4 regions of the Streptomyces sp. ME19-01-6 genome follow, and region 2 is predicted to be linked to each of the others. Evidence: riboswitches for the same ligand, from Rfam matches in the RefSeq annotation. Region 2 holds a riboswitch; each other region holds the start of a gene.
What was found. Region 2 has a riboswitch for cobalamin ahead of PV419_RS31965 (CbtB domain-containing protein). Riboswitches for the same ligand answer to the same signal wherever they lie in the genome.
Positions count from the first base shown of each region.

Region 1 (5,654 bases), on a different contig from region 2:
TCGGCCCGCACATCGGCCAGGGACTTGGCGCAGCCGGGCCGTCCCGTGCACGCGCCGACCCCGAGCCAGGGGGAGTGCGGCGCGGTCACCAGCCCGGCGTCGGCGAGCTCCCGCAGCGCGGCCCGGGCGCCGTCCTGGGAGAAGCCGGGCAGCACCACGCCGCGCCAGGGCGTCACACGCAGCTCGCCCGAGCCGCCCCGGGCGGCGAGTTCGGCGAGCAGCCGCCACCGCGCGGCGGCGAGCCGCCCCAGCGGAACGGCGACGGACACCACGCACCGCCCGCCTGGCCCGGCGACGAGCCCGACCGCGGGCGCGCCGGAGACGGCATGGTCCACGAGGGCCTGCGCTGCTTCCTCGCGCGCGGGTGCCGCGTCCACCGGCGATGTCTGTCCCTCGGCGCGGAGGGACTCAGGGCCGAGCGGAGTGGCCTGGATCCCCGCCTCGGCGAGTCGCCCGGCCAACCGGCCGTCCGTCACGGCGTGTCGCGCCGACAGCTCGCGAACGCGCCAGGCGCGGGTACCACTCGCGCGCACGGCGTCGAGAAATGCCACTGCGGCCAGCGCCGCCGCGCGCGGCGCGTCCGCGGCGCGCATCCGGAGCCCGGCGACCGCGGAGTCGCCACCGGGCCCAGGATCCAGCGGCCGAGCCCGGCCCGGCGTGTCGTCGCCCACCGCCCGCCCGTTCCGGCGCGCCGCGACGCCCGATGCGTCAGGACGGCCCGTCGCCTCGGAGGAGCCCCCGGCGTCCGGCGCGGTGGACGCCGGGTACCCCAGTCCGTGACCGCCGACGGAGCCGAGCCGCAGCAGCGCCCCGCCGTCCGGCTCTGCGATCAATGTCACATCCGCGCCCAGCGCCGCCACATCGCCCCGCCCGTCGTCGAGTGCGAACAGGAACCGGCCCGAGAGACTTGCGAGTTCGGCGAATCCGGAAGACGCGGGTCCGTCGTCGCACAGCAGGGCGTCCAGTTCCCGCGCCCACGCCGAGACATCCGTGTGCCCCGCCCCGTCCAGTCCGGACAGCGGGGACGCCACGATGTTACGCACCCGGTCGTGCCGGTCCGACGGGAGGAGCCCGGCCGTCCGCAGCCGGGCCGCGAGCCCGGCCCCGCACCCCGGGGCGAGGCCGCGCAGCTGCAGATTGCCCCGGGAGGTGAGGTCCAGTCGGCCGTCCCCCAACTCCTCGGCAGCGAGCGCCAGCACCAGCGCCTGACATGCCGTCAGAAGCCCGGCCGGCAGCCGCACCCGGGCCAGTGCGCCGTCGTCCGCCGGGTGCAGGCGCAGCGCGCCCGGGCAGGCGTCGGCGCGCCCGCGCACGGGGGTTTCATCCCCTGGTGGGGCGGTTGTCGGGGGGAGGGACATGGCGGCGAGCATACCGACGATTGCCTCCGGCTCACCGCCCCGCGGCAGGTCAGGAACGCCTACTATGCTCACCGGCGGGTCGGTCCCGGCCCGCCACCACACAAGACGGCAAAAAGGGTAGGAAGCCGGTGGAAATCCGGCGCGGTCCCGCCACTGTGAGCGCGGCAGCCGGTTATGCGGCGGCCGCGCGAGCCAGGAACTCCCGCCGTCTTCAACCCGCCCGGGGCGCGGACCCCGAGGAAGGCCTGCCGTCGCATGATCCTGCTGCTGTCGACGTCCGACACCGATTTGCTCAGTGCCCGCGCGGCACAGACCCCGGTGCCCTACCGGCTCGCCAACCCGGCCCGGCTCCCGCTGGACGACCTCCCCGCGCTCCTCGACGGCGTCGAACTCGTCGTCGTACGGCTGCTCGGCGGGGTGCGCGCCTGGCAGGAAGGGCTCGACACGCTGCTCGCCCAGGACCGCCCGGTCGTCGTGCTGACCGGCGAACAGGCCCCGGACGCCCAGCTCATGGAGGCCTCCACGGTCCCGGTCGGGATCGCCGCCGAGGCTCACGCCTACCTCGCGCACGGCGGGCCCGGCAACCTCGGCCAACTGGCCCGCTTCCTGTCCGACACCGTCCTGCTGACCGGACACGGCTTCGAGCCGCCCGCTCCCGCGCCCTCGTGGGGCGCGCTGGAGCGCGCCGCGCGCGAGGACGTCACCGGCCCGCGGATCGCCGTGCTCTACTACCGCGCGCACCATATGAGCGGCAACACCGCCTTCGTCGAGGCGCTCTGCCGGGCCGTCGAGGACGCCGGAGGCCGTCCGCTGCCGCTGTACGTCGCCTCGCTGCGCGCGCCCGAGGCCGAGCTGCTGGAGGCCCTCGCCGAGGCCGACGCGGTGGTCACCACCGTGCTGGCCGCGGGCGGCACCCGGCCCGCCGAGGCCTCGGCCGGCGGGGACGACGAGGCGTGGGACGCGGGCGCGCTGGCTGCGCTGGACGTCCCGGTGCTGCAGGCGCTGTGCCTGACCGGCTCGCGCGCCGCGTGGGAGGAGAACGACGAGGGCCTCTCGCCTCTGGACGCGGCGACCCAGGTCGCCGTCCCGGAGTTCGACGGGCGGTTGATCACCGTGCCGTTCTCCTTCAAGGAGACCGACGAGGACGGCCTGCCCGTCTATGTAGCCGACCCCGAGCGCGCCGCGCGTGTCGCGGGAATCGCGGTACGACACGCCCGGCTGCGCCACATACCGGCGGCCGACAAGCGTCTCGCGCTCGTCCTGTCCGCCTACCCCACCAAGCACTCCCGTATCGGCAACGCCGTGGGCCTGGACACGCCCGCCAGCGCCGTCGCCCTGCTGCGCCGGCTGCGCGCGGACGGCTTCGACGTCGGCCCCGAGGAGGGGCCCGAGTCGCTGCCCGGCCTCGCCTCCGGCGACGGCGACGAGCTGATCCGCGCCCTCATCGAGGCGGGCGGCCACGACCAGGACTGGCTCACCGAGGAGCAGCTGGCCCGCAACCCGGTCCGGGTCCCTGCCGCCGACTACCGCCGCTGGTATGCCCGGCTGCCGCAGGAGCTGCGCGAGGCGGTGGAGGAGCACTGGGGGCCGCCGCCGGGCGAGATGTTCGTCGACACCAGCCGCGACCCCGAGGGCGAGATCGTGGTGGCTGCGCTGCGCCGGGGCAATCTCCTGGTCGTCATCCAGCCGCCGCGCGGCTTCGGCGAGAACCCGATCGCCATCTACCACGACCCCGATCTGCCGCCCTCCCACCACTACCTGGCCGCCTACCGCTGGATCGCCACCTCCCAAGCCGACGGCGGCTTCGGCGCCGACGCCATGGTGCACCTGGGCAAGCACGGCAATCTGGAGTGGCTGCCCGGCAAGAACGCGGGCCTGTCCGCCGCCTGCGGCCCCGACGCCGCGCTGGGCGACCTGCCGCTGATCTACCCGTTCCTGGTCAACGACCCGGGGGAGGGCACGCAGGCCAAGCGCCGCGCCCACGCCACCCTCGTCGACCACCTCGTGCCGCCCATGGCCCGCGCCGACTCCTACGGCGACATCGCGCGCCTGGAGCAGCTGCTGGACGAGTACGCCGCCATCTCCGCGATGGACCCGGCGAAACTCCCCGCCATCCGGGCCCAGATCTGGACCCTCATCCAGGCCGCCAGGCTCGACCACGACCTCGGCCTGGAGGATCGGCCGGACGACGACGGCTTCGACGACTTCCTGCTGCATGTCGACGGTTGGCTGTGCGAGGTCAAGGACGCCCAGATCCGCGACGGCCTGCATGTCCTCGGCACCGCCCCGGCCGGCCCCGAACGGGTCAACCTCGTCCTGGCCATTCTGCGCGCCCGGCAGATCTGGGGCGGCACCTCGGCGCTCCCCGGCCTGCGCGAGGCACTCGGCCTCGACGAGTCGGCCGCCACCCGCACCGGCGCGGACGAGGCGGAGGAACGCGCCCGCGCTCTCGTCCAGGCGATGGAGGACGCCGGCTGGGCGCCGGAGGCGGTCGAGAAGGCGTGCCTGGGACTGCCCGAGGAGCAGCGCGACGCGGTGACCGCGATCCTTGACTTCGCCGCGCGTGAAGTCGTGCCGCGGCTGGCCGCCACCACCGACGAGATCGACCACGCCGTACACGCCCTGAACGGCGGCTTCGTCCCCGCGGGCCCCTCCGGCTCACCGCTGCGCGGCCTGGTCAACGTCCTGCCGACGGGCCGTAACTTCTACTCCGTCGACCCCAAGGCCGTGCCCAGCCAGCTGGCCTGGGAGACCGGCCAGGCGCTCGCCGACTCGCTGCTGGAGCGCTACCGCCGCGACAACGACGGCGCGTGGCCGCGCTCCGTCGGCCTGTCGCTGTGGGGCACCAGCGCGATGCGCACCTCGGGCGACGACGTGGCCGAGGCGCTCGCGCTGCTGGGCGTCCGCCCGGTGTGGGACGACGCCTCGCGGCGCGTCACGGGACTCGAACCCGTCCCCCTCGACCAGCTGGGCCGCCCCAGGGTCGATGTCACCCTCCGCATCAGCGGCTTCTTCCGTGACGCGTTCCCGCACGTCGTGGCGCTGCTCGACGACGCCGTACGCCTCGCCGCCTCGCTCGACGAGCCCGAGGCCGACAACTACATACGCGCCCACGCCCAGGCCGACCTCGCCGAGCACGGCGACGAACGCCGGGCCACCACCCGCATCTTCGGCTCCCGCCCCGGCACCTACGGCGCGGGCCTGCTCCAGCTCATCGACAGCCGCGACTGGCGCACCGACGCCGACCTGGCGGAGGTCTACACGGTCTGGGGCGGCTACGCGTACGGCCGCGGCCTGGAAGGCCGCCCGGCCCGCGCGGAGATGGAGAGCGCCTACCGCCGGATCGCGGTCGCGGCCAAGAACACCGACACCCGCGAACACGACATCGCCGACTCGGACGACTACTTCCAGTATCACGGCGGCATGGTCGCCACCGTGCGCGCCCTCAAGGGCACCGCCCCGGCCGCGTACATCGGCGACTCCACCCGCCCCGAGACGGTCCGCACCCGCACCCTGCACGAGGAGACCTCCCGGGTCTTCCGCGCGCGCGTGGTCAACCCTCGCTGGATCGAGGCGATGCGCCGCCACGGCTACAAGGGCGCCTTCGAACTCGCCGCGACCGTCGACTACCTCTTCGGCTACGACGCCACCACGGGCGTGGTCGCCGACTGGATGTACGACAAGCTCGCCCAGAGCTACCTCCTCGACCCCGAGAACCGCTCCTTCCTCCAGGACGCCAACCCCTGGGCGCTGCACGGCATGGCCGAGCGGCTGCTGGAGGCGGAGAGCCGAGGCCTGTGGGAGCACCCCGATTCCGAGGTCCTGGCGGCGGTGCGGGAGCTGTACCTGGAGACCGAAGGCGGCATAGAGGGCGGGGCGGGCGGGGAGGACGAAGCCGAGTGACAGAGTCGGGGAGTGAGCCGGTGGCCGGGACGGCGCCGCTGGAGTCGGTGGGCTGGGTCTGCGTACGCGACGGGCGGCTGCTGGCCGTGCGCACCCGCGGGCGCGATGTGTTCTACCTCTGATCCCGCGCGGTGCTCCCACGTTTGCGGGGCAGGTGAAGCGCATCGCTGAGCTGACGGTGTAGAGCATCGTCGCATCCCTCTGTAATGCATCTGGCACGCTCAGTGCATGATCGGGGGCGACAGCCAAGTCTCCGACAGCCCGAGCGAGCCGCGTGCTTGCTCCGGCGGCTGGAAGGGTCGTCGTCGGACAGGCATGACCTGTCAAACTCCCCGGAGCGATTCAGGGGAGAATCTCCCGGATCCATCGGGGAGAGAACTTCAACTGCCCGGA
Region 1 covers NZ_JARAXF010000007.1:249,375-255,028, reverse strand. The annotation lists gene PV419_RS19455 (nitrite reductase) at 1-1,370, opposite strand, end outside; cobalamin riboswitch at 1,422-1,583, shown strand; gene cobN (cobaltochelatase subunit CobN) at 1,614-5,261, shown strand; gene PV419_RS19445 (hypothetical protein) at 5,258-5,383, shown strand.
Region 1: it holds a riboswitch for cobalamin, as region 2 does, so the genes downstream of both, cobN (cobaltochelatase subunit CobN) here and PV419_RS31965 (CbtB domain-containing protein) in region 2, are expected to answer to the same signal.

Region 2 (5,654 bases):
CCAGCCGCGTCACTTTCATCTCGCCCGCGATGAACCCATCGCTGCGCCGGGCCCGGTTCGACGACGGCACGACCCCTCTCGACGACAGCGGCGCGGCACGGGCCCGCGCCGCGGCCGGGACGCTGCCTTCGGCCGCTCGCGTCGTCACCTCCCCCAGCCTGCGCTGCCAGGAGACCGCCGCGGCTCTGGGACTCGGCGGGGCCGAGCCTCGTACGGAGCTGGCCGGCCTGGACGCGGGCCGCTGGCAGGGACGCACTCTCGACGAGGTCGGTGCCGTCGAGCCGGAGGCGGTGGGCCGGTGGCTGGCCGACCCGGCGGCCGCGCCCCACGGCGGGGAGTCGGTGCGGGACATGTGCCTGCGGGTCGGGCGGTGGCTGGAGGCCGCGTCGCGGACGGACGGCCGCACACTCGCCGTGGTGGAGCCGGAAGTGGTGCGGGCCGTGGTGGTGCATGTGCTGGGCGCGCCCGCGGCGGCCTTCTGGCGGGCCGACGTTCCGCCGCTGACGGCGACCGGGATCAGCGGACGGCCCGGGCGCTGGAACCTCACGCTGGGACAGCCGCTGCATCCGCGGTCGGGCGGCAACGGACGCTGAGAGGAGAACGCGAGAGGGCGCCCGGAGGGTCCGGGGCCCTCTCGCGTGGTCGAGCCACCGTCAGCTGGGGGCGGCCACCGCCGAGGCCGGGGCCGCTGCGGCGGGCTTGGGATTCAGCAGGCGTTCGGCGAGCTCGCCGAAGACGAGTCCGAAGCCTCCCCACAGGGTGACCTGCATGGCCAGCGCGGAGAGGCGGAACCGCCACAGCACGGTGGCCGGGAAATCGGCGGGCACCTCGTTGACGACGGGCAGGAACGCGTACGCCACCCCGGTCACCAGGGCGAAGGCGGACACCGCGGTGACGGTGGCGTACCAGGTGCCCAGTTTCGGGGCGAGCCGCTTGCCGAGGATGGTCGCGGCCACCGCGAGGAGCACGCTGAGCGCCATCATCAGGAAGTACAGGGTGGTCCGCTTGCCGATGGTGCCGGGGTCGCCGACGGCGGGCGGGTTGGCCGGGTACTTCAGGAACGGCACGACGTAGACCGCGAGCAGGGCGCAGCCGGACAGCAGCAGCGCGGTCGCCCGGGGGCTGAAGCGGCCGACGCGGCCGAGGGCGAAGCAGTAGGCGAGGGCGGCGATGCCGCCGAAGGCGACCCCGTAGATCAGGATCCCGGTGGCCAGGCCGGCGGTGGACTGCAGGGAGCGGGAGACGAGTTCGACCTCGTGCCCGTGTGCTGGGGCGTGGGATTCCTCGAAGCCGATCGCCTTGTCGACGTTCGGCTCACCGAGGAAGTAGGCGACGATCAGGGTGAGCACGCCGGCACCGAGGCCGGCGAGCATGCCACGGACGAGCAGGTTTCTCACCGTTGCGGAGTTCATGAGGGTGTCGGTGTCCCTTGCCTCAGTGGCAGGGGAAGCCGAGGAGGTGGCGGGCGTCGTGCACCCACTCGTGGACGTCCTCGCCGGAGACGACGGAGGTGGCGCCCTGCTCGGCGCCGACGAAGTACAGCAGGACCAGCATCAGGATGCCGAAGAAGACCGCCCAGGGGACGATCGCGCCGATCGGCAGTTTGGCGGGAAGAGCGGGAGTGGTGACTGTCGGCTGCGCGGCATGCTGCGCCATGGCAGGGCCTCCTTCAGGGAGTTCGCGTCCCAACTCGGTGGTGCACAGGACGACGGCTACGGGTCTGACTCACGAAACATCCCTTGGAACGTCTCGTTCACAGTGGCGCGACCGTGCCGGGTTCCCACCGGCTTCCGTCTTGCCGTCGTCGATATCGCACCGACGGTACCGCGCGACGCGGGCCCGGCCAATACCGCTACCGCGCGCGAGGCGCGCGGCTACGGCAGCACCGCGATGCCGTCCAGCTCGACCAGCGCCGCCTCGTCCCACAGCCGCACGACGCCGATGACCGCCATCGCGGGGTAGTCGCGGCCCGCCAGCTCCCGCCAGATGCGCCCGAGTTCGGGGGCGGATTCCCGGTAGGCCGCGACGTCTGTGGTGTGCACGGTGAGCCGGGCCAGGTCCCCGGGGGTGCCGCCGGCGGCGGTCAGGGCGGTGAGGAGGTTGGCCAGCGCGCGCCGGAACTGGTCCGGGAGCGTGGCGCCGACGACCGCGCCCGCGCCGTCCAGCGCGGTCTGGCCCGCCAGGAAGACCAGGCGTCCGCCGGTGGCCGTGACGGCGTGGCTGAAGCCGGTGGGCGGGGAGAGCTCGGGCGGGTTCATACGCAGCAGGGCGGGGCGGGGGGCCACGCCGGGGCGCTCTGCCGGTTCGGTCGGCTCGGTCACCGGTACAGCTCCTTCGCGATGATCGTGCGCTGGACCTCGGTCGCGCCCTCGTAGATCCGGGGCGCGCGGACCTCGCGGTACAGGTGCTCCAGGAGGTGGCCGCGGCGCAGCGCCCGCGCGCCGTGGATCTGGACGGCGGTGTCCACGACGTACTGGGCGGTCTCGGTGGCCAGGAGCTTGGCCATCGCCGAGCTCCCCGCGATGTCCGGCGCCCCGTCGTCGTACGCGGTGGCGGCCGCGTAGACCAGGAGGCGGGCGGCCTCGGTGCGGGTGGCCATTTCGGCGAGCTGGTGGGAGACGGCCTGAAGGTCCTTCAGGGGCCGGCCGAAGGCGGTGCGCTCCCCGGCGTGGGCGACCGACGCGTCGAGCGCGGCCTGGGCCATGCCGACGGCGAACGCGCCGACGCTCGGCCGCAGCAGGTTGAGGGTGCGCATGGCGACGCCGAATCCCTTGTCGGGCGTGCCCAGGACGTCCTCGCGGGTGACGGGGACGCCGTCGAAGGCGAGGCTGCCGATGGGGTGCGGGCTGAGCATCTCCAGCCGCTCGCCGGTGAGCCCCGGCCGGTCGGCGGGGACGAGGAAGGCGGTGACGCCGCGCGAGCCCGCGCCCTGGGTGGTGCGGGCGAAGACGACGGTGAAGTCGGCCTCCGGGGCGTTGGAGATCCAGCACTTCTCGCCGGTCAGCCGCCAGCCGCCGGCCCCGTCGGGGTCGGCCCGCAGGCCGAGCGCGGCGGCGTCGGAGCCGGCCTGCGGCTCGCTGAGCGCGAAGGCGGCGACCGCGCGGCCCGCCCGGACCCCGGGCATCCAGCGCGCGTACTGCTCGGGGCTGCCGGACAGCACGATCGGGTAGGCGCCCAGGCCCTGGAGGGCGAGCGCGGTCTCGGCCTCCGTGCACTCCCGGGCGAGCGATTCGCGCAGCAGGCACAGGTCAAGCGCGCGTACCGGCCCGTCCTCGGGGAACAGCCGCCGCAGCAGGCCCAGTTCGCCGAGCGCGGCGGTCAGCGGCCGGTTGACCCGGCCGGGCGGGCCGCTGTCGGCGAGCGGGCGCAGCAGGTCACGGGCGAGGGAGCGCACGTCGGCACACCAGCGCCGCTGCTTCGGATCGAGTGCGAACGACGGCACCGGTCACCCTCCCGGTCGGGTCGGTTATCGCGATCTGTTGACTGTCGTCACTAACACGTTACGCTGGCAAGGCGACTTCGGGCAGGCATAGGGGGCGCGTTCTCGATGGAGCTCAGGCCTTCCGCGCACATCGACACCTTCGCCCGGGACCATCTGCCGCCCGCCGAGCAGTGGCCCGCCTTCCTCCTCGACCTGCCCGGTCCGCCCTACCCCGACCGCCTCAACTGCGGCGCGGAGCTGCTGGACCGCACCGTCGAGCGGTACGGCGCGGACCGGGTCGCGGTGCGCGCCGCCACGGGCGAGGTGTGGACGTACGGCGAACTGCGCGCGCATGTGGACCGGATCGCGCACACCCTCACCGGCACGCTGGGCGTGGTGCCCGGCAACCGGGTGCTGCTGCGCGGTGCCTCCTCGCCGTGGCTGGCCGCCTGCTGGCTGGCAGTGATGAAGGCGGGGGCGGTCGCCGTGACCGTGCTGGCCGCCCACCGTGCCCGGGAGTTGGCGACGGTCTGCGAACTGGCCCGGATACGGCACGCGCTGTGCGACATCCGGTGCGCGGACGACCTGGCGAAGGCCGGGGTGCCGGGGCTGCGGACGACGTACTACGGCGGGGACGGGCCCGGGGACCTGCTGCGGCTCGCGGCCGCCGCGCCCGCGTCGTACGAGGCGGTGGCGACCTCCGCCGACGACGTGGCGCTGATCGCCTTCACCTCGGGGACGACCGGGCGGCCCAAGGGCTGTATGCACTTCCACCGCGATGTGCTGGCCATCGCCGACACCTTCTCGGCGCAGGTGCTGCGGCCGCGCCCCGAGGACGTGTTCGCGGGCAGCCCTCCGCTCGGCTTCACCTTCGGCCTCGGCGGCCTGGTCGTCTTCCCGCTGCGCGCGGGCGCCTCCGCGCTGCTGGCCGACTGGGGCGGCCCGGAGCGGCTGCTGACCGATATCGCACGGCACCGGATCTCCGTGCTGTTCACCGCGCCGACCGCCTACCGGGCGATGCTGGCGCGGCTGGACGGCGGAGCGCCGGACGGCGGCCCGTACGACATCTCCTCGCTGCGCCGCTGCGTGTCGGCCGGCGAGAACCTGCCCGCCGGCACCTGGCACGCGTGGCACCGGGCGACCGGGCTGCGGATCATCAACGGCATCGGGGCGACGGAGTTGCTGCACATCTTCATCTCGGCCGCCGACGACGCGATCCGGCCGGGCACGACCGGGGTCCCGGTGCCCGGGTTCGAGGCGCGGGTGGTGGAAGTCGCGGATGTGGATGGGAATGGGGATGCGGACGCGGGCGCCGGGCTGCGGCCGGTCCCCGACGGCCGGCCCGGGCTGCTCGCGGTGCGCGGGCCCACGGGCTGCCGCTATCTGGCGGACGAGCGGCAGCGCGAGTACGTACGCGACGGCTGGAACCTCACCGGAGACACCTACATCCGCGACGCGGACGGCTACTTCCGGTACGTGGCGCGCGCCGACGACATGATCATCTCGGCCGGGTACAACATCGCGGGCCCCGAAGTCGAGGACGCGCTGCTGCGCCACCCCGATGTGGTGGAGGCCGCGGTGACCGGGCGGCCGGACGAGCGGCGGGGCGCGGTCGTGGTCGCGCATGTGGTGCTGCGGCCGGGCGTTCCGCGCACCGAGGAAACCATGGCCGCGCTGCGGGAGTTCACCGCCGCGGAGCTGGCCCCGTACAAGTGCCCGCGCGAGTTCGTCTTCCTGGACGCCCTGCCCCGCACCCCCACCGGCAAGCTCCAGCGCTATCTGCTGCGGGACGGGACAGCGCAGCGCGGTACGTGGGGTGCGAGCGGCGCCTTAGAGTGAGCGCGTGACCGGCCAGCACACGCCCCGCTCCTTGATTGTCACCTTTTACGGCGCCTACGGCCGCGGTGACGCCGGCCGCCCGGCCGGCCCCGTCCCCATCGCCGCGCTGATCCGGCTGCTGGGCGCGGTGGGCGTGGACGCGCCCTCCGTGCGCTCCGCCGTCTCCCGCCTCAAACGGCGCGGGCTGCTGGTCGCCGACCGCACGGACGCCGGGGCCGCCGGATACGCGCTCTCGCAGGACGCGCGCCAGCTGCTCGACGACGGCGACCGCCGCATCTACGGCCGCCCCGGCGCGGGTGACGGCACGGGTGAGGCCGCGGGCGGCTGGCTGCTCGCCGTCTTCTCGGTCCCCGAACAGGAGCGCCACAAGCGCCACCTGCTGCGCTCGCGGCTG
Region 2 covers NZ_JARAXF010000018.1:13,062-18,715, forward strand. The annotation lists gene PV419_RS31955 (histidine phosphatase family protein) at 1-593, shown strand, start outside; gene PV419_RS31960 (CbtA family protein) at 654-1,412, opposite strand; gene PV419_RS31965 (CbtB domain-containing protein) at 1,435-1,656, opposite strand; cobalamin riboswitch at 1,693-1,835, opposite strand; gene PV419_RS31970 (RidA family protein) at 1,875-2,258, opposite strand; gene PV419_RS31975 (acyl-CoA dehydrogenase) at 2,318-3,442, opposite strand; gene PV419_RS31980 (AMP-binding protein) at 3,548-5,260, shown strand; gene PV419_RS31985 (PaaX family transcriptional regulator C-terminal domain-containing protein) at 5,265-5,654, shown strand, end outside.

Region 3 (5,654 bases), on a different contig from region 2:
CCGTCCGCCAGTTCACCGTCGGTATGCGCCGCCCTCAGGCGCTGCTCCAGATCACCATCGCCTCCGTCGCCGTCAACGCCGGACTCAACTGGGTCCTCATCCACGGCACCTGGGGCCTGCCCCGGCTCGGCCTGACCGGCGTCGGCGTCGCCACCTCCACCGTCTACCTGCTGACCTTCCTGGCCCTGTACGCGGCGGCACGGCGGGACGAGGAACTGGCCCCGCTGCTCAGCCTGAACCCGGCCAAGGCCGACCCGGCCACCGTCAAGCGCCTCATAGGCCTCGGCGTCCCCATCGCCGCGACCTACGGCTCCGAGGCCGGATTCTTCTCCCTCACCGCCCTGATGGCCGGTTCCTTCGGCCCTGACGCGCTCGCCGCACACACCGCGGTCAACCAGCTCGTCTACATCGTCTTCCAGGTCGCCGTCGGCCTCTCCCACGCGGCCTCCATCAACGTCAGCCGCGAACTCGCCCTCGGCCGCCGCGACAACGCCCGCCGCATCAAGAACACCGCGCTCGCCTGCGCCGCCGCCGTCATGGCCGCCGTGGCCGTCGGCTATCTCACCCTGCCCCGGCTCATCCTCGCCCCGTTCCTCGACGGCAGCTCGGGACGGGCCCTGACCATCGCCACCCACCTGCTGATCGTCACCGCGTTCCTGCAGTTCTTCGACTGCGCGCAGAACATCGGGGTCGGACTGTTGCGCGGGCTCGACGACACGAAGAGCGGCTTCCGCATCACCCTCATCGGCTACTGGGCCGTCGGCCTGCCCGCCTCCTGGGCCCTGGCCTTTCCCGCGGGCCTGGAGACCCTCGGCGTCTGGCTGGGCCTCCTCGGCGGCCTCGCCACCACCGCCGCCCTCCTTCTGCGCCGCTACACCACCGCGCTCGACCAGCACGTGACGGGCGAGGCCACCACCGCCCCGGCCTAGGCCTGGCCCAGGCACTGTCGGGGCCTGAGGCTCAGGGCTCAGGGCTCAGGGCTCAGGGCTCAGGGCTCAGGGCTCAGGGCTCAGGGCTCAGGGCTCAGGGCTCAGCGGGGCTGGCCGTAGCCGGTGAGCTTGTCCGCGACGCGCCGCAGCTCGCCGGGCGAGAGCAGGGCCGGGGTGTGCCCGGGGACGGCGGCCGCGGTGAGCCAGACCCGGCACATCCACTCCAGCTGGGCCGTCCGGTCGTACGCCTGGTCGAGCGTGGCGCCGTAGACGACGGTGCCGTGGTTGCGCAGCAGACAGCCGGTGCGGTCACGCAGCGCGTCGAGCATCTTCTGGGCCAACTCGTCCGTGCCGTACAGGGCGTAGCCCGCGACGCGCACCGGGCCGCCGAGGGCGCAGGTCATGTAGTGGATCGCGGGGACCTCGTCGACCAGGGTGGAGACCGCGGTGGCGTGCACGGCGTGGGTGTGGACGACGGCCGCGGCGTCGGTGTCGCGGTAGATCGCGAGGTGCATCGGCAGCTCACTGGTGGGGGCCAGCTCCCCGATCACCTGGCGCCCGTCCAGGTCGACGCCGACCGCGTCATCCGGGCCGAGCCGGTCGTACGGGACACCGCTCGGGGTCACCAGGACGGTGTCGCCGACCCTGGCCGAGACGTTCCCCGAGGTGCCGACGACCAGGCCGTCGGCGACCGTCCTGCGGGCCGTCTCCACCACCCGCTCCCAGGCCTCCCGCAGTTCCGGCCGCCCCTCGGCCCCCAGCGGTCGCGTAGTCTCCGGTTCCGGTTCCGGCTTCGTCACGATCCCTCACCTCCGGGCGCCGATCATGGCAGGCGAGCCGTCGTGTGCGCATCAGGGTGGGGCCAAGGGATCTTCGGCGCCGCCTTCCCGCAGGCGCGTCACTCCCGAGCCCACCCCAGTTCACCTTCCGTTCACCCCACGTCCTTACGGTCGTGGGGCACCCTTTGGCTGTCGATCTCGATTTGATTGCCGGGTGTGTGACTCCTCCCCCTCCCCACAGAGGGGGCTTCTCATGTGGCCGCCTCGGCGGTCGCATGACGGCCAAGCCCTGACCGGCACCTTGCGGGTGCACCACAGATTGTAGCGACCTGGTGGCACTGCGTGCCGCCAAGTTCGGGGATCGCATTCCCCCACGAAGGAGTTCGATGGAACACATCACGCTTCTCATTGGGATCGTGATCGTCACGGCCTTGGTGTTCGACTTCACGAACGGCTTCCACGACACGGCCAATGCCATGGCTACCACCATCTCCACGGGTGCTCTCGGTCCCCGGACGGCGGTGGCGATGTCGGCGGTCCTCAATCTCGTCGGCGCGTTCCTCTCCGTGGAGGTCGCCAAGACGATCTCCGGAGGGATCATCGACGAGGACTCCGGAATACGCCCCGAAGTGATCTTCGCGGGTCTGGTCGGGGCGATCCTCTGGAACCTTCTGACCTGGCTCGCCGGACTGCCCTCCAGCTCCTCACACGCCCTCTTCGGCGGCCTCATCGGCGCCACACTGGTCTCCGTCGGCATGGACGGGGTCAACAGCGACAAGATCATCATGAAGGTCCTGATCCCGGCCGTGGCCGCGCCGATCGTGGCCGGGGTCGCCGCCCTGGTCGCGACCCGGCTCACCTACCGGCTGGCCCGCGGCCGCGACGCCCAGGACACCGCGAAGGGCTACCGCGCCGGGCAGATCGCCTCGGCCGCGCTGGTCTCCCTCGCCCACGGCACCAACGACGCCCAGAAGACCATGGGTGTCATCACCCTGGCGCTGATCACCGGCGGTGCGATCGCGCCCGACTCCGACCCGCCGCTGTGGGTCATCGTCTCCGCGGGCCTGGCCATCGCCCTCGGTACGTACCTGGGCGGCTGGCGCATCATCCGCACCATGGGCAAGGGCATCACCGACATCCAGCCGCCGCAGGGCTTCGCCGCCCAGACCGGCGCCGCGACCGTCATCCTCGCCTCCTCCCACATCGGCTTCGCGCTCTCCACCACCCAGGTCTGCTCCGGTTCCGTGATGGGCGCGGGGATCGGCCGCAAGGGCGGTGTGGTGCGCTGGTCCACCGCGGGCCGCATGGTCCTCGCCTGGGTGCTCACCCTGCCCGCCGCGGGCCTCGTCGCGGGCGGCGCGGCGCTGCTGGCGGACCAGGGCGAGTGGGGCGTCACGGCGGTCGCCGTGCTCGCGGTGGCCGCCTGCGCCGGGATCTGGGCGGCCTCGCGCCGCAAGCCCGTCGACCACACCAACGTCAATGACACCAACGAGGCCGCGGTGGCACCGGCCGAGCCGATGGGCGTCGTCACGGCCGCCCTCCAGTCCGTGGCCCCGCCTCCCGCCGGGCCGGTGGCCCCCGCCGCTGCCGCTTCCGTCTCCTCCTCCGTCTCCTCCGCCACCCCGGCAGGCGCCTCCGCGGCCGCCGGCAGCACCAGCTAAGGAAGTAACGCGATGAGCATCGACTGGGCGGCTCTCGGCCAGGTCTTCGGCATCAGCCTCCTGGTGACCGTCGGCTTCGTGGGCGTCTTCACCCTCGGCATCGTCGGCACCTCCCGCAAGCCGCAACAGGCGGAGGCGGGCCCGGACACCACCTCCGCCTCCTCGGCCTCGGCGGGCGCGGCCTTCGGCCCCGCGCGCGCCGGCGCGTACGCCTGCTTCGCGCTGTGCGCGGCGGCGGTGGCGTACGGCATCAGTCTGATCGTGATCTGACCCCGCTCGCCCCATCCACGGCCGCCGGGCCGGAACGCGCCGACCAGCGCGGACCGCCCGGCGGCCGTGCCATGTGCTCCTCGGCACACTCGTGCGGGGTGGGGCATTCGCGAGTTGACGGCCATTCGCGGCCCGTGGTGGACTTCCGGAGCCAAACGGCGGCAGGAGAGGAAGCCGGTGAGAATCCGGCGCGGTCCCGCCACTGTCACCGGGGAGCGCTCTCCCATCGCCTGTACGAGTCACGGCCGTCCACACGGAGGCTGGAAGACCGGGAGAAACGCGGATCCGGGAGCCAGGAGACTCTCACCGCCGGTCACGTCGAGCCAGGGCGCGGACCCTGAGTGAGGACATACCGCCATGCCCGGCACCGCCATGCCGCCGACCTACCCGCGGCCCCTCCGCCACCTCCCGACGCCCCGAGGCAAGACGGCGAACTGATGATGCGTGCCGATCACGCCTCGTACGCGTGCGGCGCCGCTCTCGGCTTTCTCGGCGACCTCGCCATGGGCGATCCGCGCCGCGGCCACCCTGTGGCCGCGTTCGGGCGCGCCGCCCTGGCCGTCGAGCGGCTGCTGTGGCGCGACCACCGCGGATCCGGGGCTCTTTACACCGCGCTGTGCGCGGGTGGCGCGGCCGCGGGCGCCGTCTTGTCGGTGCGCGCGGTACGGGCTTTGGGAGGGCCCGCGGTGGGACGCCCTGCCCCGGGAAGCCCCGCCCTGGAACGCTTGGAACGCCCCGTACCGAGGCACCCCTCCCCCGCCGCGCAGACCATGCTGACCGCCGCCGCCACCTGGGCCGTGCTCGGCGGGACGACGCTGGGCCGGGAGGCGCGGGCCATCGGCGGCGCGCTGGCCGCCGGGGACCTCGACGCCGCCAGGCGGCGGCTGCCGCACCTGTGCGGACGCGACCCGCAGGCGCTGGACGAGGCGCAGATCGCGCGCGCGGTCGTCGAGTCGGTCGCCGAGAACACCTCCGACGCCGTCGTGGGCGCACTGGTGTGGGGGGCCGTCGGCGGGGTGCCGGGCCTGGTCGGCTTCCGGGCCGTCAACACCCTGGACGCGATGGTGGGCCACAAGTCGCCGCGCTACCGGCGGTTCGGGTGGGCCTCGGCCCGGCTGGACGACCTGGCCGGCTGGCCCGGCGCACGGCTCACCGCGGCGCTGACCGTCCTGGCCGGGCCCGATCCGCGCGGCGCGCGGCGCGCCTGGCGGCGCGACGGCCACCGCCATCCGAGCCCCAACGCGGGCCCCGTGGAGGCCGCGTTCGCGGGCGCGCTCGGCGTTCGGCTGGGCGGCACCCTCGCGTACGGGGGCCGCGTCGAGCACCGGCCGGTGCTCAACCCCGGCGGGCGGCCGGTCGAGGCGGCCGACATCGAGCGCGCGGTACGGCTGTCGCGGCGCGTCGGCGCCCTGGCGCTCGGCGTATCCGTCACGGCCCGGCTGGCCGCGGGGGCGCTGCGGCCGGCCCGTACGGCCACGCGGCCCGGCGAGGCGCCCGTACGCGCCCAGCGCGCCCCACATGGCGCGCTCGCCCGTTGGGCACGGTCCATGCCCCTCCCTCCCGCTCAGTCCCGCCGCGCTCCAACGCACGGGCTTCCCTCGTCACTGCTCGCTCCTCCGTCGCTGCGCGGCTCCTCAGTCCAGCCCGCGCAGCGCGCCAAGACACGCTCATACGAGACACTCGGCGCGGGTCGGCCGGGCGGCCCGGCGACGGCGCGGCCCGCGGCCGCTGGGAGGGACTACGGATGAGCGGAATACACGGCGGAGGCGCCAAGCGTGTGCCGGGCGGCGGGCTGCTCGTCGCGGGTACGACCTCGGACGCGGGCAAGAGCGTCGTCACGGCCGGGATCTGCCGCTGGCTCAGCCGCAAGGGCGTCAGCGTCGCGCCCTTCAAGGCGCAGAACATGTCGCTCAACTCCTTCGTCACCCGCGACGGGGCGGAGATCGGCCGCGCCCAGGCCATGCAGGCCGCCGCCGCGCGCGTCGAGCCGAGCGCGCTGATGAACCCCGTCCTGC
Region 3 covers NZ_JARAXF010000028.1:76,800-82,453, forward strand. The annotation lists gene PV419_RS40075 (MATE family efflux transporter) at 1-929, shown strand, start outside; gene PV419_RS40080 (class II aldolase/adducin family protein) at 1,031-1,666, opposite strand; gene PV419_RS40085 (inorganic phosphate transporter) at 2,095-3,369, shown strand; gene PV419_RS40090 (hypothetical protein) at 3,382-3,639, shown strand; cobalamin riboswitch at 3,806-3,942, shown strand; partial or broken gene PV419_RS40095 (cobalamin biosynthesis protein) at 4,080-5,111, shown strand; gene PV419_RS40100 (cobyric acid synthase) at 5,384-5,654, shown strand, end outside.
Region 3: it holds a riboswitch for cobalamin, as region 2 does, so the genes downstream of both, PV419_RS40095 (cobalamin biosynthesis protein) here and PV419_RS31965 (CbtB domain-containing protein) in region 2, are expected to answer to the same signal.

Region 4 (5,654 bases), on a different contig from region 2:
TGCCGTCGCCCGCCGCGCCCGACACCGTACGGCGGCTGGACAAAGCGGGCGCCGAGCTGCTCGGGCTGGCGGTCGGACTGCCCGTCACGGCGGGCCCGTACGACCTTCCGGCCTGCGCGATCGGCAGCGGGGTCGAGGAGGTCGGCGACGGCCTGCTGATCGTCGGCACCACGCTGGCCAGCCAGGTCCTCACCGACAGCGCGCGGATCGACCCGGCGGCCGACCCGGCGGGCATGTGGCTGTGCGTGCCCGACCGGGACCGCTGGCTGCGCGGCATGCCCGCCATGGTGGGCACGGCGGCCCTGGAGTGGGTCCTGGAGTTCGCCGGGGCCACCACCGCCGACCTGGACGCGCTGCTCGCCCAAAGCCCGCCGGGGGCGCGCGGGGTGACCGCGCTGCCCTTCCTGTCCGACGCGGGCGAGCGGGCCCCGTTCGTGGAGCCCGCCGCGCGGGGCCGGCTGGACGGGCTGACCCTGGCGGCGACCCGCGCGGACGCCGTACGGGCCGTCTGTGAGGCCGTGGCGTACGCCGCCCGCCACTGCCTGGAGGCCGCGGGGCTGACCGCGAGCCTCGCGGCGTGCGGGGGCGGCACCCGGTCCGCCGCCTGGGCCCAGCTGTTCGCGGACGCCCTCGGGCGACCGGTGCGCATCCCCGACGAGCCCGAGGTGGGGGCGCGCGGCGCGGTCGCGGTCGCCTGGCGGGCGCTGGGCGACCCGGTGGACGCGACACAATGGCGAGCCGATTCGCGTACTGTCGTACCGGACGCGGACCGCGCCGAGGCATACGAGCGCGGCTACGCGGACTACCGGGCCAGGCTGGCCCGTACCCTCGCGGAGTGGCGGGCAACGGCGCCCGTTTAACGGCGGCCCACGGCAGCCCGGCACCGCGCCGGACCCGCGCCTGGCGCGCGCCCGGCCGCCCGCACCGGACCCGTGCCAGGCCTGTCCAAGGCCCGCGTCAGGTCAGTGCCAAGTGCGCGCCAAGACCGCGTCAAGTCCGGCACTGAATAGCACATTCGTACGAAACACTCCACCTCGCGACACAACATGTGGGGGCGCGTGCGCTCGCCACCACAAGATGTATGCTCATGCTCGCTGTCGCCGCAGGGGAATCCGGTGGGAATCCGGAACTGTCCCGCAACGGTGTACGCGTGCGCTTTTGCGTACCCGCGAGTCCGAGGACCTGCCGACAGCCGTCTCATACGTCCGGGCCCCGCGGGTTGGGCCGGTGGACGCTGCGCGGTATGCCGTTCGCGGTTTCGGCATGCCCGTACGCGCCCATCGCGCACCACCGTGAGGCCCCAAGCCGAGCGAGGGAGAGCACTTTCGTGACCATCGCGCCAGCCGATCCGGTTTCAGAGGCAGCGGCTACTCAGGCAGCGAACGACGCGCCCGGGACCGTCCTTCTGCGGACCCTGACGGAGCTCACCGCCGACCTGCCCGCCACCGACCCCGGCAAGGTCGCGGCCGCCGCCCTGCGCGGCCGCCATCCCGGCTCGGACGAGGCGGAGTTGCGCACCCTCGCGACCGAGGCGGCGGCCGGGCTGATCGCCGAGGAGCCGGAGTACTCGAAGCTCGCCGCTCGGCTGCTGACCCTCGCCATCGCGGAGGAGGCGGCCGGGCAGGGCGCGGTCTCCTTCTCGGCCTCGGTGGCCGTGGGACACCGCGAGGGCCTGATCGCGGACGGCACGGCCGAGTTCGTGACCGCCCACGCCGCCCGCCTGGACGCGCTGGTCGAGCGGGCGCTGGCCGACGGCGCCGACGGCCGCTTCGGCTACTTCGGGCTGCGCACGCTGCACAGCCGCTATCTGCTCCGCCACCCGATCACCCGCCAGGTGATCGAAACGCCGCAGCACTTCCTGCTGCGGGTGGCCTGCGGGCTGGCCGAGGACCACTCACGGCAGGCGCTGGACGATGTCGCCGAGCTCTACCGGCTCACCAGCACGCTGTCCTACCTGCCCAGCTCCCCCACCCTGTTCAACTCCGGCACCCGGCACCCGCAGATGTCGTCCTGCTATCTGCTGGACTCGCCGCTGGACGAGCTGGACTCGATCTACAACCGCTACCACCAGGTCGCGCGGCTCTCCAAGCACGCGGGCGGCATCGGGCTCTCCTACTCGCGCATCCGCGCCCGCGGTTCGCTGATCCGCGGCACCAACGGGCACTCCAACGGCATCGTGCCGTTCCTGCGCACCCTCGACGCCTCGGTCGCCGCCGTCAACCAGGGTGGCCGGCGCAAGGGCGCGGCCTGTGTGTACCTGGAGACCTGGCACGCGGACATCGAGGAGTTCCTGGAGCTGCGGGACAACACGGGCGAAGAGGCCCGCCGCACCCACAACCTCAACATCGCGCACTGGATCCCGGACGAGTTCATGCGCCGGGTCGAGGCCGACGCCGACTGGTCGCTGTTCTCGCCGGTCGACGCGCCCGCGCTGGTCGACCTGTGGGGCGAGGAGTTCGACGCCGCCTACAAGAAGGCCGAGGCGGAGGGACTGGCCGTCAAGACCGTCCCGGCGCGCCAGCTGTACGCCCGGATGATGCGCACCCTCGCGCAGACCGGCAACGGCTGGATGACCTTCAAGGACGCCGCCAACCGCACCGCCAACCAGACCGCCGAGCCCGGCCGGGTCGTCCACTCCTCCAACCTCTGCACCGAGATCCTGGAGGTCACGGACGACGGCGAGACGGCCGTGTGCAACCTGGGGTCGGTCAACCTGGCCGCGCACCTGGGCAAAGACGTCGGCGACGGGCGGGAAGTAATGGACTGGGAGCGGCTGGACGCGACCGTCCGTACCGCCGTCACCTTCCTCGACCGTGTGGTGGACATCAACTTCTACCCTACCCAGGAGGCCGGGGCGTCCAACTCCCGCTGGCGGCCGGTGGGTCTGGGCCTGATGGGCCTGCAGGACGTCTTCTTCCGGCTGCGGCTCCCCTTCGACTCGCCCGAGGCGCAGAAGCTCTCCACCCAGATCTCCGAACGCATCATGCTCGCGGCGTACGAGGCGTCCTGCGCGCTCGCCGAGCGCCACGGCCCGCACCCGGCCTGGTCCGCCACCCGCACCGCGCGCGGGGTGCTGCACCCGGACCACTACACGGACGCGGTGGCGACCTGGCCCGAGCGGTGGGCGGCGCTGCGCGAGCGGATGGCGAAGTCCGGCATGCGGAACTCCCTCCTTCTGGCCATCGCCCCGACCGCGACGATCGCCTCGATCGCGGGCGTGTACGAGTGCATCGAGCCGCAGGTCTCCAACCTCTTCAAGCGCGAGACGCTCAGCGGTGAGTTCCTCCAGGTCAACTCATACCTGGTGAACGACCTGAAGAAGCTCGGCGTATGGGACGCCCAGAGCCGTGAGGCGCTGCGCGAGTCCAACGGCTCGGTCCAGGACTTCTCCTGGGTGCCGAAGGACGTGCGGGAGCTGTACCGGACCGCGTGGGAGGTCCCGCAGCGCGCCCTGATCGACATGGCCGCCGCCCGCACCCCGTACCTCGACCAGAGCCAGTCGCTGAACCTCTTCATGGCCTCGCCGACCATCGGCAAGCTCAGCTCGATGTACGCGTACGCCTGGAAGCGCGGCATCAAGACCACGTACTACCTGCGCTCGCGCCCGGCGACCCGGATCGCGCAGTCGGCGCGCGCGGCGACCGCTCCCGCCACCATCCCCGTCCCCGCCCCCGCGCAGCAGGTGCCTGCCGACCCCGAGGTCATCGCCTGCTCCCTGGAAAACCCCGAGTCCTGCGAGGCCTGCCAGTGACCACCGCCCCCGAACGCACCAAGAACCTCCTGGACCCCGGGTTCGAGCTCACCCTGCGGCCGATGCGGTACCCGGACTTCTACGACCGCTACCGCGACGCGATCAAGAACACCTGGACCGTGGAGGAGGTCGACCTCCACTCGGACGTCGCCGACCTCGCCAAGCTCTCCCCCGGCGAGCAGCACCTGATCGGCCGCCTGGTCGCCTTCTTCGCGACCGGCGACTCGATCGTCGCGAACAACCTGGTGCTCACGCTCTACAAGCACATCAACTCGCCCGAGGCGCGGCTGTATCTGTCCCGGCAGCTGTTCGAGGAGGCCGTACACGTCCAGTTCTATCTGACGCTGCTGGACACCTACCTCCCCGACCCGGACGACCGGGCCGCCGCGTTCGCCGCGGTGGAGAACATCCCGTCCATCAGGGAGAAGGCGGAATTCTGCTTCCGCTGGATCGACTCGGTCGACAAGATCGACCGGCTGGAGACCAAGGAGGACCGCCGCCGCTTCCTCCTCAACCTGATCTGCTTCGCGGCGTGCATCGAGGGCCTCTTCTTCTACGGCGCCTTCGCCTACGTCTACTGGTTCCGCTCCCGCGGCCTGCTGCACGGCCTGGCGACGGGCACCAACTGGGTGTTCCGCGACGAGACCATGCACATGAACTTCGCGTTCCAGGTGGTGGACACGGTCCGCGAGGAGGAGCCCGACCTCTTCGACGACGAACTCCAGCAGCAGGTCACCGACATGCTGGCGGAGGCCGTCGAGGCCGAGCTGCAGTTCGCCCGCGACCTGTGCGGCGACGGGCTGCCGGGCATGAACACCGAGTCGATGCGCCAGTACCTGGAGTGCGTCGCCGACCAGCGGCTCGCCCGCCTCGGCTTCGCCCCGGTCTACGGCTCCGAGAACCCGTTCTCCTTTATGGAGCTGCAGAACGTCCAGGAGCTGACCAACTTCTTCGAGCGCCGCGCCTCCGCGTACCAGGTGGCGGTCGAGGGCTCGGTCTCCTTCGACGACGACTTCTGATCGGCTTCTCAGCGGCTTCTGACCGGCGGCTGATCCAAACCCGATACGCAGGCGCGGCGCCCCTGGGATCTCCCGGGGGCGCCGCGTCGTATGCCGTATGCCGCGAGGCGTCAGGCGTTGGGCACCGTCTCGTAGCGGGGCGTGCCCTCCGCCATCTGCCGCAGCACGTCCTTGCGGTCGCGCTTGGAGAGGCGGTCGATGTAGAGGCGACCGTAGAGGTGGTCGGTCTCGTGCTGCAGGCAGCGGGCGAAGTAGCCGGTGCCGCGCACCGCGATCGGCTTGCCCTCGGCGTCCTGGCCGCGCACCACCGCGTAGTCGGGGCGGGCCAGCTCGGCGTAGGCGGTGGGCACCGACAGACAGCCCTCATTGGAGTCGTCCAACACCCGGCGGTCGGCCGGCAGCTCGTCGAGCACCGGGTTGCAGACCACGCCGACATGGCGGACGCCGTCGTCGTCCGGGCAGTCGTAGACGAAGACCTTCAGGTCGACGCCGATCTGGTTGGCGGCCAGGCCCACACCCTCGGCCGCCTTCTGGCTGGCGAACATGTCATCGACCAGCGCGGCGAGCTTGTCGTCGAACTCCGTGACGTCCTGGCACTCCTTGTGCAGCACCGGATTGCCGACGACCGTGATCGGACGGGCCGTGCCGCGCTCGCGGTATGCGCGCTCGCGCTCCTCACAGTCCTCCGTGTCCACGATGAACTCGTCGTCCACCCGCTGTTCAGTCCCTTGCTGCGCCATCGTCCGCCGCACGCCTTCCTCAAAACCAGACTCGTCGCCCTACAGGGTAAGGCCCGCGCCGGATGAGCGGGTATGTCAGCCGGGCGCCGCCCGTCAGCAGACCTCTTCCAGATCCCGCCACTCGCGGGTGTCCGGGCTGTCCGC
Region 4 covers NZ_JARAXF010000003.1:357,675-363,328, forward strand. The annotation lists gene PV419_RS08240 (FGGY-family carbohydrate kinase) at 1-860, shown strand, start outside; cobalamin riboswitch at 1,075-1,205, shown strand; gene PV419_RS08245 (ribonucleoside-diphosphate reductase subunit alpha) at 1,328-3,751, shown strand; gene PV419_RS08250 (ribonucleotide-diphosphate reductase subunit beta) at 3,748-4,770, shown strand; gene def (peptide deformylase) at 4,881-5,510, opposite strand; gene PV419_RS08260 (tetratricopeptide repeat protein) at 5,604-5,654, opposite strand, start outside.
Region 4: it holds a riboswitch for cobalamin, as region 2 does, so the genes downstream of both, PV419_RS08245 (ribonucleoside-diphosphate reductase subunit alpha) here and PV419_RS31965 (CbtB domain-containing protein) in region 2, are expected to answer to the same signal.